2 regions of the Azospirillum argentinense genome follow, and region 2 is predicted to be linked to the other one. Evidence: predicted binding sites of a transcription regulator. Region 2 holds the regulator's gene; the other holds the start of a gene.
The links. The regulator LexA, encoded in region 2, represses DNA repair genes until DNA is damaged. The targets are predictions, from matches to a motif close to ATGTTCTANTTTGGTTC.
Positions count from the first base shown of each region.

Region 1: the regulator LexA is predicted to act here: its motif matches at 3,881-3,897, upstream of ABAZ39_RS01830 (Y-family DNA polymerase).

Region 1 is NZ_CP007793.1:383,161-388,550, forward strand. It holds gene ABAZ39_RS01825 (error-prone DNA polymerase) at 1-2,297, opposite strand, end outside; gene ABAZ39_RS01830 (Y-family DNA polymerase) at 2,308-3,837, opposite strand; gene ABAZ39_RS01835 (hypothetical protein) at 4,005-4,526, shown strand; gene ABAZ39_RS01840 (HupE/UreJ family protein) at 4,632-5,195, shown strand; gene ABAZ39_RS01845 (TAXI family TRAP transporter solute-binding subunit) at 5,314-5,390, shown strand, end outside.
Region 2 is NZ_CP007793.1:1,666,730-1,672,119, forward strand. It holds gene trpC (indole-3-glycerol phosphate synthase TrpC) at 1-672, shown strand, start outside; gene ABAZ39_RS07935 (GNAT family N-acetyltransferase) at 708-1,169, shown strand; gene moaC (cyclic pyranopterin monophosphate synthase MoaC) at 1,166-1,660, shown strand; gene ABAZ39_RS07945 (molybdopterin molybdotransferase MoeA) at 1,660-2,877, shown strand; gene lexA (transcriptional repressor LexA) at 3,034-3,732, shown strand; gene ABAZ39_RS07955 (ComEC/Rec2 family competence protein) at 3,758-5,390, opposite strand, start outside.

The DNA.
Region 1 (5,390 bases), 1.3 Mb from region 2:
GCGTCGCGGACGATCTGGGCGGGGGCGTAGAAGCCCATGGGCTGGCTGTTCAGCAGGGCCGCGGCAAAGACGTCCGGGTGATGGCACTTCATCCAGGCCGACACATAAGCCAGCAGGGCGAAGCTCGCCGCGTGGCTCTCGGGGAAGCCGTATTCGCCGAACCCCTCGATCTGCTGGAAGCAGCGCTCGGCGAAGGCGCGGTCGTAGCCTTTCCCGACCATGCCCTCGATGAACCGGTCGCGGAAAAGCTGGACCTCTCCGGTCTTGCGGAAGGTCGCCATGGCGCGGCGCAGCCGGTCGGCGTCCTCCGCGCTGAAGCCGGCGCCGACGATGGCGATCTGCATCGCCTGTTCCTGGAACAGCGGCACGCCCAGCGTCCTCTTCAGCACCGCTTCCAGGTCGGGAGATGGGTAGGTGACCAATTCCTCCTTGTTGCGGCGGCGCAGGTAGGGATGGACCATGTCGCCCTGGATCGGACCGGGGCGCACGATGGCGACCTGGATCACCAGATCGTAGAACTTTTTGGGCCGCAGGCGGGGCAGCATGGACATCTGCGCCCGGCTTTCCACCTGGAAGACGCCCAGGCTGTCGGCCCGGCACAGCATGTCGTAGGTCGCCGGGTCCCCCTGCGGCACCGTCGCCAGCGTCAGGTCGCGGTCATAATGCCGCTTCAATAGATTGAAGCCACGGTGCAGGCAGGTCAGCATCCCCAGCGCCAGCACGTCCACCTTCAGGATGCCCAGCGCGTCGATGTCGTCCTTGTCCCATTCGATGGTCGTGCGGTCCTTCATGGCGGCGTTGGCGATGGGGCACAGGTCGCTCAGGGGGCCGCGGGTGATGACGAAGCCGCCGACATGCTGCGACAGGTGGCGGGGAAAGCCGATCAGCTCCTGCGCCAGTTCCAGCGTCTGGCGGAGCCGCGGGTCGTCGGGGTCGAAGCCGTATTGCCGGGCGCGCTCCCCGTCCACGCCGTGGCGGCTCCAGCCCCAGACGGAGGAGGACAGCCGCGCCACCAGATCGGCGGACAGGCCCATGGCCTTGCCGACCTCGCGGATGGCGCCGCGGGCGCGGTAGCGGATGACGGTGGCGGTCAGCCCGGCCCGCTCGCGCCCGTATTTTTCGTAGATGTACTGGATGACCTTCTCGCGCTTCTCATGCTCGAAATCCACGTCGATGTCCGGCGGCTCGTTGCGGGCCGAGGAGATGAAGCGCTCGAACAGCAGCTTGAAACGAGCCGGGTCAATCTCCGTGATATGAAGGCAATAGCAGACGGCCGAATTGGCCGCCGAGCCGCGCCCCTGGCACAGGATGCCCTTTGAGCGGGCGTAGCGCACGATGTCGTGCACCGTCAGGAAATAGGGCGCGTAATCAAGTTGACCGATCAGCGTCAATTCGCGGTGCAGGGTCTGCGCCACCGTCTCCGGCACGCCGTCCGGATAGCGCTGGACCGCTCCGGCCCAGGTCAGGTCGGTCAGCGTCTCCTGCGGACTCCGCCCGACCTCCGCCACCTCGTCCGGGTATTCGTAGCGCAGCTCCTCCAGCGAGAAGAGGCAGGCGGCGGCGATCTCCACCGTGCGCGCGACCGCGTCGGGGTGGCGTTGGAACAGGCGGGCCATCTCCACCCCGGCCTTCAGGTGCCGCTCGGCGTTGGCCGACAGGCGCCAGCCCGCCTCGTCGATGGTCGTGCCGCTGCGGATGCAGGTCATCACGTCGGCCAGCGGGCGGCGGTCGGGCGTGTGGTAGAGCACGTCGTTGGTCGCCACCAGCGGCACCCGCTCCGCCTCCGCCAGCCCGCCCAGCCAGGACAGCCGCCGCTGGTCGTCGCCGCGGTAGCGGTGGCTGGCGGCGAGGTGCAGGCGGTTCCCCAGATCGTTGCGCCAGCCGCGCAGCGCGTGGAAGAACGCGGGGTCGCGCTGGTCCGGCGGCACCAGCAGGAACAGCATCCCCTCCGCATGGTCCAGCACGTCGGCGCGGGCGATGAAGCAGGCCCCCTTGGGCGCCCGCCGCTTGCCCAGCGTCAGCAGCCGCGACAGCCGCGCGTAGGCCGCCCGGTCGGTGGGGTAGGCGAGCAGGCTGTCCGCGTCGGTCAGGTCGAGCCGGCAGCCGACGATCAGGCGCAGCCCGTGCTTGCGGGCGGCGGTGTGCGCCTGCACCACCCCGGCCAGCGAGTTGCGGTCGGTCACCGCGACGGCGGCGTGGCCGAGGCCGGCGGCGGTCAGCGCCAGCTCGTCCGGGTGGGACGCGCCCTCCAGGAAGGTGAAGCTGGTCGAAACCTGGAGTTCGGCGTAGGGGGTCATGGCGCTCCCGTCATCCGAAGAAGCCGTGCAGGAACCACAGCGCCGCCACGCCGGGCCGGTACAGCCCCTGCCGATAGACCCAGAAGCGGCGGCCGGCCTCGTCCTCGACGCGGTAATAGTCGCGGGGCTCGCCGTCGCGTCGCCACCATTCGGCCTCGATCCGCTCCGGCCCGTCGGCACGGCGGATGCGATGCTGGACGCCGCGCCAGAGGAACATCACCGGCGGGTCGTCGGGAACCAGGGCCATGGCTTCGATGGGCTCCGGCGGGGCGAGCAGCCGCACCGGGCGGGGGCGGTCGGTCGGCCACAGCGCACCGCCGGAGGCCTCCGAGAAGGCCGAGGCGGGGGCCACGCTGCGCTCCGGCAGCCAGCTTTGCCGCGGGACCAGCCGCAGCACCGCCCGCTCCCCCAGCCGGTTGCCCAGCCGGTCCATCAGCTCGCCCAGCTCCGGCTGCCCGTCCATGCCCCCATCCGTTGTGCCGTCCAGCGCGGCCTGTGCGGCGGCGAGCGGGCCGGCCTCGGTGGCCGACAGCACCATCAGCTCCAGACCGGGGCCGGGTTCCACGCGGTCGAGTTTCTGGGCGAACAGCCGCATCAGCGCGTCCGGGCGGCGCACCGGGTGGCCGGTGCCGATAACCAGCGTCTGGGGCGCGTCCTCCAGCCGTCGGTCGACCCGATGCAACTCCAGCCGTAGCCGGCGGGCGCCCTCGCCGGTGTTCTCCAGCCCGGCGCAGAGGGCGGTCAGCAGGCGGCGCAGCGCCTCGGCGATGGCCTCGGCGGTGGTGATCGGCTCGGGCAGGGCGAGGCGGACGCTGTGCGGCGGCACCGGCAGGCGGGGAGACAGCGGCTCGTCCAGCCGCCCGTAGGCCTGATCGAGCCGTCGCAGCAGTTCCGGCCCGAAGCGGGCGGCCAGCGTGGCGCGGGGGAGGGCATGCAGATCCCCGATCCGCCGCAACCCCACCGCGGCCAGACCGTCCACCGTGGCGGCGGGCAGACGCAGCGCGGCGACGGGGAGGGGGGAGAGATCGGGGAGCGCTTTGCCCCCCCCGCCGAACCGCGCCAGCGCCCAGGCCGCCGCGGGCGTGTCGGCCACGGAAATCCGCGACTCGAAGCCCGCCGCGGTCAGGCGGGCGGACAGGTCGGCGGCCACGGCCTCCTCCCCGCCGAACAGGTGGGCGCAACCGGTGATGTCCAGCGCCACCCCGTCGGGGCCGTCCGGGGTGGTCCAGGGGGTGTAGCGCGTGCACCAGCCGGCGATCCGCTCCAGCAGGTGGGCGTCCGACTCGGGCTCGGCGTCGAAGACGGCCAGGGCGGGCTCAATGGCGCGGGCGTCGGCCAGACTCATGCCGGGATGCACCCCGGCCTCCGCCGCGGCGCGGTTGACGGCGGCCACGCCCAGCCGCCCGCGCTCGGCCAGGATGGCGGCCAGGGGATGGTCGCGCCGCTCCGGATGGCGGCGGCTGTGGGCGTCGGTGGGCAGCCGCGGCAGCCACAGGGACAGGATGCGCCGCGCCGTCCGTTCAGCACCCCCTTTCCCCATGCCACCCTCCCTGCACCGCTCGTTTCGTCAATCGTTTCAACTCGAACAAAACAAGAACATTCTAGCGGCAAAAGCCGGCGGTTGGGAGTCCCCTTACGGCCTCACCAAGAAGGGGGAGGTCGCCGGGAGGGCCTTGTCCCGTCTCCGCGGGACACGACATGGTTGGTATGACACCGATCCGCCCCACCGCCGTGTTCCTGCCCGTCGCCGTCGCGCTCGCCGCCCTTGCGCTGGGGGCCTGCGCGCCGGATGTGCACGACGAGATGCCGGGACGGGCCCAGGCGGCCCCGCCGGTGTCCGCGCAAGGCGGCGGGCTGAAGACGCTGCGCCAGATTCAGGCGGAGGAGAATGCCCGCCCGACTCCCGCACCGCGGCCGGAGCCTGCACCCGCTCCGCCGCAAAAGCTCTCCGACGCCTCGCAAACGCCCAACCAGCCGCCGCCGGTGCGTCGCCGCGGCAGTTCGTCCCCGCCGCCGCCGCCCATCGACCAGCCGGCCACCCCCGCCCTGCCGGAGCCGGGCTCCACCCAGGGGCTGACCGACCGCGCCAAGCGCGACCTGATGAGTCCGGAGGTCGACCGGTTGCGCACCGAGGACGCCATGGGCCGGCTCGACCCGTTGCAGCAGCGCGACCTGCTCCGCAAGCAGCAGGACCTCCGCCAGTACGGTCCTGGCCCCCTGGGTTACTGATCTCCCGGTTCTTGAAGCCCGCCACCCTGGTCACTTGACCCCACCCCGCGCAGCGGCCATACCGGCCCGGTGCTGGGCAGAGGCGTTGGGGAAAAGGGGTGGGGGATGGTGGCGATCCGGTCGGTTCTTCTGGCGCTCGCATTGATCGGCGCCGGTGCCGCGCCCGCGCTGGCGCGGATGACGGTGACCGGGCCGTTCGGCACCGGCCTGACCGAACCCGTGTGGGTGTTGCAGCATCTGCTCGGCTTCCTCGCCATCGGGCTGTGGAGCGGGCAGAACGGCGGCCCTTCCGTCTGGCAGCTTCCGGTGGCGGCGCTGACCGCGGTGCTGGCCGCCGGGCTGGCCGCGCAGATCGGCATCCGTCTGCCCTACGCCGCGGAAGGGCTGTCGGCGTCGTTGATCCTGATGGGCGGGCTGGTCGCCTTCGGACTGAAGGTGCCGCTGGCGCTGGGGGTGCTGACGGTCGCCGCGGCGGGGGCTTTCCACGGCTATGTGCATATGGGCGGGCCGCTGTTCTGGGCCGGGCTGTCGTCTGGCGTGCTGCTGGTCATCGGCGCCGGGCTGGGCCTGTCGGTGGCGGTGGGGCAGGCGGCGTCGGGCCGGGTCGTGCAAATGTGTGGCGGCGCGGTAGCACTCGCCGGGGTTCTTGATCTGGCGGGCGTCTTTTAAGGCCCCGACGCCTTGAAAAAGCCGGGCTGCGGGTATTCTTGTAAGAGCGTGTCCAACACACGCCGCCGATGGCCCATGCCGCCGGAACGGCTGGCCAGCAGGAAAGGTGGACCCGCCGGTGCCGCGCGCAGGAGCCAACCCCCGCCTTTCCGACGCCCGCCTTTCCCCCCAGGGCCTTCCCAGCCGCCGCCATGT
Region 2 (5,390 bases):
GGCTTCATCCGCGCCCTGCGCCGCACGGTGGACGGGGGCCGCTACGGCCTGATCGCCGAGATCAAGAAGGCCAGCCCGTCGAAGGGCCTGATCCGCCCCGACTTCGACCCGCCGTCGCTGGCCCGCGCCTACCGCGAGGGCGGCGCCACCTGCCTGTCGGTGCTGACGGACGAGCCTTACTTCCAGGGCTGCGACGACTATCTGCTGGCCGCCCGCGCCGCGGTGGACCTGCCGGTGCTACGCAAGGACTTCATGGTCGATCCCTACCAGATCGCCGAATCCCGTGCGCTCGGCGCCGACTGTATCCTCATCATCATGGCGGCGCTGAGCGACGCGCAGGCCGCGGAGATCGAGGACGCCGCCATCGCCTGGGGCCTGGACGTGCTGGTTGAGGTGCACAACCGCGAGGAGCTGGACCGCGCCCTTGCGTTGAAGACCCCGCTTCTCGGCGTGAACAACCGGAACCTGAAGACCCTGGCGGTGGACATCGCCACGACCGAGGAACTGGCGGCCCATGTGCCCGCCGATCGCATGCTGGTCGCCGAAAGCGGTCTCTACAGCCCGTCGGACCTGTCGCGCATGGCCGCGGTCGGCGCGCGCTGCTTCCTGGTCGGTGAATCGCTGATGCGGCAGGAGGATGTGACCGCGGCCACCCGCGCCCTGCTCGCCTGAGACAAAACAAGAAAGCAATGGGGAGGAGCGACGCCGTGCCGAACGTGACCATTGCCCGTGAAAGCCCGCTCCAGGACGAGGTGGTCCAACTCATCGAAGAGCTGGACCGCTATCTGGGCGACTTATACCCAGCCGAGAGCAACCATCTACTCGACCTGCAATCGCTGGCCAAGCCGGACATCCGTTTCCTCGTCGCTCGGCGGTCGGGAACCGTGGTCGGCTGCGGCGCCATGCGCATCGACACCGACGGCGGCTATGGCGAGGTCAAGCGGATGTTCGTCCAGCCGACCGCGCGCGGCGGCCAGATCGGTCGGCGCCTTCTGGAACGCATCGAGGACGAGGCCCGCGCCGCCGGCCTGTCCCTGCTGCGGCTGGAGACCGGCGTCTATCAGGACGAGGCGATTGCCCTCTACCGCAAGCAGGGCTTCGCCGACCGCGGCCCGTTCGGCCCCTACGGTCTGGACCCGCTGAGCCTGTTCATGGAGAAACCCCTATGACCGACCAGCCCGCAAGCGGCTTCACCCACTTCGACGCCGAAGGCCGCGCGGTCATGGTGGACGTGTCCGACAAGGCGGATACGGAACGCACGGCGACCGCCCGCGGCTCCGTCCTGATGCAGCCGGAAACGCTGGCGCTCATCCTCCAGGGCGGCTTCAAGAAGGGCGACGTCCTGTCGGTGGCCCGGCTGGCCGGCATCATGGGGGCCAAACGCACGCCGGACCTGATCCCGCTGTGCCACCCGCTGATGCTGACGTCGGTCAAGGTGGACCTGACCTGCGACCCCGAGCGCAACGCCGTGGACATCACCGCCACTTGCAAGCTCAGGGGCCAGACCGGCGTGGAGATGGAGGCGCTGACCGCCGTGTCGGTCGCCGCACTCACCGTCTACGACATGTGCAAGGCGGTGGACCGCGGCATGACCATCACCGAGGTGAAGCTGCTGCACAAGGCCGGTGGCAAGAGCGGCGAATGGGGGAGCGCGGTCTGATGCTACAGGTCGGTGAAGCCCGCGCCCGCATCCTCGCCGCCTTCACCGCCCTGCCGGCGGAGACGGTGCCGTTGCCCGACGCGCTGGGGCGCGTCCTGGCGGAGCCCGCCGTCGCTCGCCTGACCCAGCCGCCCTTCGCCGCCGCCGCCATGGACGGCTGGGCCGTCCGCGCCGCCGACATCGTCCGGGCGTCGGCGGAAGCTCCCGTCACGCTGCGCCGCATCGGCGAGTCCGCGGCCGGCCACGCCTTCGCCGGATCGCTCGGCGCGGGCGAGGCCGTGCGCATCTTCACCGGCGCCCCCCTGCCCGCCTGGGCCGACGCCGTGGTGATGCAGGAGGATTGCGAGGACGCCGGGGACCGCGTGCGCGTCGGGCGCGCCGTGCCTGTGGGCCGCTTCATCCGCCCTGCCGGCCTGGACTTCACCGCGGGAGAGGAGTTGCTTCCCAAGGGACGGCTGCTCACCGCCCGCGACGTCGCCCTGGCCGCCGCGGCCAACCTGCCTTGGCTGCGCGTCCACCGCCGACCGCGGGTCGCCGTGCTCGCCACCGGGGACGAGATCGCCCTGCCCGGCGATCCGCTGGGACCGAGCCAGATCGTCAGCTCCAACGCGCTCGGCCTCTGCGCGCTGGTCGCCAGCCAGGGCGGCGTCGCCCACAATCTCGGCGTGGCCAAGGACGATCCGGAGCATCTCGCCGCCATGGCCGCCGGGGCGGCCGGCTGCGACCTGCTGGTGACCACCGGCGGCGCCTCGCAAGGCGAGCACGATCATGTGCGCGACGTGCTGGGCGGGCTGTCGCTGGACTTCTACCGCGTCGCCATGAAGCCCGGCAAACCGTTGATTTTCGGGACGGCGAGCGGCGTGCCGCTGCTCGGCCTGCCCGGCAATCCGGTGTCCACCGGGGTGGCCGCCCTGCTGTTCCTGGTGCCCGTCCTTCGCCGTCTCCAGGGGTTGCCCGCCGAGAACACCACGCTCGCGGCGCGGCTCGGCGCGCCGCTAAAGGCCAACGACGACCGCACCGACTTCATGCGCGCCACCCTGTCCACCGGGACGGACGGCGAGCCCATCGCTACGCCCTTCCCGCGCCAGGACAGCGCGATGATGTCCCGGCTGGCCCGGGCCGACGCCCTGATCGTCCGCGAGCCGCAGGCAACCGCCGCCGCTGTGGGCGACCGCGTGACGGTGATCCCGCTGAGCGGCGGTGTCCTGTCGCTTTAATCCGTTCCGCACGGGAAATCCATTTGGGAGTCCTGTCCGTCGATTTGCGATTGATTTCATCCGTAGGGCTTGACGGGGGTTAAGAACCAAACTAGAACAAGATGGAACGTTTTGCTTTTGTTCCATATCTAGTGCGGAACCGGCCGGGAGGCACAAATGCTCACGCGCAAGCAGCATGAATTGCTGCTTTTCATCAACGAGCGGCTCGGACAGGGCGGTGTGTCCCCTTCCTTCGACGAAATGAAGGACGCTCTCAACCTGAAGTCCAAGTCGGGCATCCACCGCCTCATCACGGGGCTGGAGGAGCGCGGCTTCATCCGCCGCCTGCCCCACCGCGCCCGCGCGCTGGAGGTGCTGCGCCTGCCGGAGGGGCTGGAGACCGCCCGCACCCGGCCGCCGCGCGCCAAGTTCGAGCCCAACGTCATCAAGGGCGACTTCAGCTTCGCGGGACGTGAGGCGAACCCGGCGTCCGAATCCGTGCAGTTGCCGCTCTACGGCCGGATCGCCGCGGGCACGCCCATCGAGGCGTTGCGCGACGGTTCCGCCTTCGTGGACGTTCCCGCCGCCATGCTCGGCATGGGCGACCACTACGCGCTGGAAGTCGCCGGCGACTCCATGGTGGAGGCCGGCATCCTCGACCATGACACGGTGGTCATCCAGCGCTGCGACAGCGCGGACAATGGCTCGATCGTCGTCGCCCTGGTCGACGACGCCGAGGTCACGCTGAAGCGCCTGCGCCGCAAGGGCAACACCGTGGCGCTCGAACCCGCCAACGCCGCCTATGAGACCCGCATCTTCGGCGCCGACCGCGTTCGGGTGCAGGGCCGCCTCGTCGGTCTGGTGCGCAAGTACTGACGGCAGGACGCGCCGGGGCGGCGGCTCAGCGCGCCCCGGTCCTTCCATCGGTCAGCTTGCCGGCCGCCGTCCTTCCTCCCATTGTCCTTCCTCCCATCGTCCAAGGGCGGTCACCGCGCCAACCACGCACGCTTTCCACCCGGATGCCCTTGTCCGACAGGGTGAGCGTGTGCGCGCCCTCCCGCCGCAGTTGCCAACGGTCGATGACCAGCGGCGCCCGACACCCGCGCGACGGGGTCGCGGTCACCACCGCATCGGCCACCGCGCAATCCTGCGGCAAGGCATCCGGCTGGCGCAGCAGCGCTACCGTCTTTCCCTGCGCTCGATAAAGGCATCCCAGAGCGTCGCAGCGCAGCCGCCCGTCCAGGCTGACCCCGGCGAGCGGCCAGACATCCTGACCGGCTTTCTCCTCCGGCTTCTCCATGCCGTCGCGCCGCCTCCACGTGTTGGCGACCCGCCCGTCGCTGGCGGTGGACAGGCTGAGAATTCCGTCCGCGCCGCGCACGGCCATCAGTTTTCCGTCCTCCGACACCAGAATGTCGGGCCGCGGCGCGACGGCCGGGGCGAGCAGCCCGCCGGCCAAGGCCACCAGCCCCAGCCAGCGCCAGCGTCTTGTCCAGATGGCCAGCCACAGCCCGCCCAGCGTGACCGCCGCTATGGCGGCGTCCGGCATGGCCGGAAGGAACGCCGTCGCTCCGGGCAGCGCCGCGGTCCGCTCCGCCGTCTCGATGACCAGCCGGACGCCCCAGCTCATCGCCGTCACCGCCGGCCCCTCCAGCCCGAAGGGCAGCAGCAGGTAGGACAACAGGCTGAAGGGCATGATCCACACCGTCGTGATGGGAATCGCCACCATGTTGGACAGCACACCGTAAAAGGCGACCTGCTGGAAATGGTAGAGCCCGTAAGGCGTCGTCGCGACGGTCGCCACCACGCTGGAAAAGGCGATGCCGCCCAGCGCCATGGCGCCCTTGCCGAGCCAGCCCATGTCGCGCCGCCGCCGCACCACCCAGGGCGTGAAGCGTTCGAAGGCGGCGATCAGGGCGACGACCGCCGCGAAGGACATCTGGAAGCTCGGCCCCAGCATCCCCTCCGGGTCATAGAGGACGGTGACGATGCCGGCGAAGGCGACCAGCCGCATGCTGATCGGCGACCGATCGGCGATCACCGCTCCCATGACCAGACCGGTCATCAGCACCGACCGCAGCGTCGGCAAGGGCGCCCCCACCAGCAGCGTATAGAGGATGGCTGACAGGATGCCGGCCAGCGCCGCGATCTTCTTGATCGGCCAGCGCAGCGCCACCCAGGGAACCAGCGCCAGCAGCGCCCGCACCACCCAGAAGACGATCCCCGCGGCGATGCCCACATGCAGGCCGGAAATGGACAGGAGGTGCGCCAGACCGCTGTCGCGGAAGGCGTCCATCATCGGTCCCGGAATCGCCGCCGCGTCGCCGTTCAGCAGGGCGGCGGTGACGCTGGCCTCCGCGGAATCGCTCACGACGGCACGCACCCGCTCGGCGATGGCGGCGCGCGCCCGCTCAAAGGCCACCGTCACCCGGCGCCAGCCGTCGGGCGGCGGCGCCTCCTGGGCGACGGGGGCGCCCATGACGAAGCCGACCGCGCCGAAGCCTTCGAAATAGGCGCGCCGCTGCAGGTCGAAG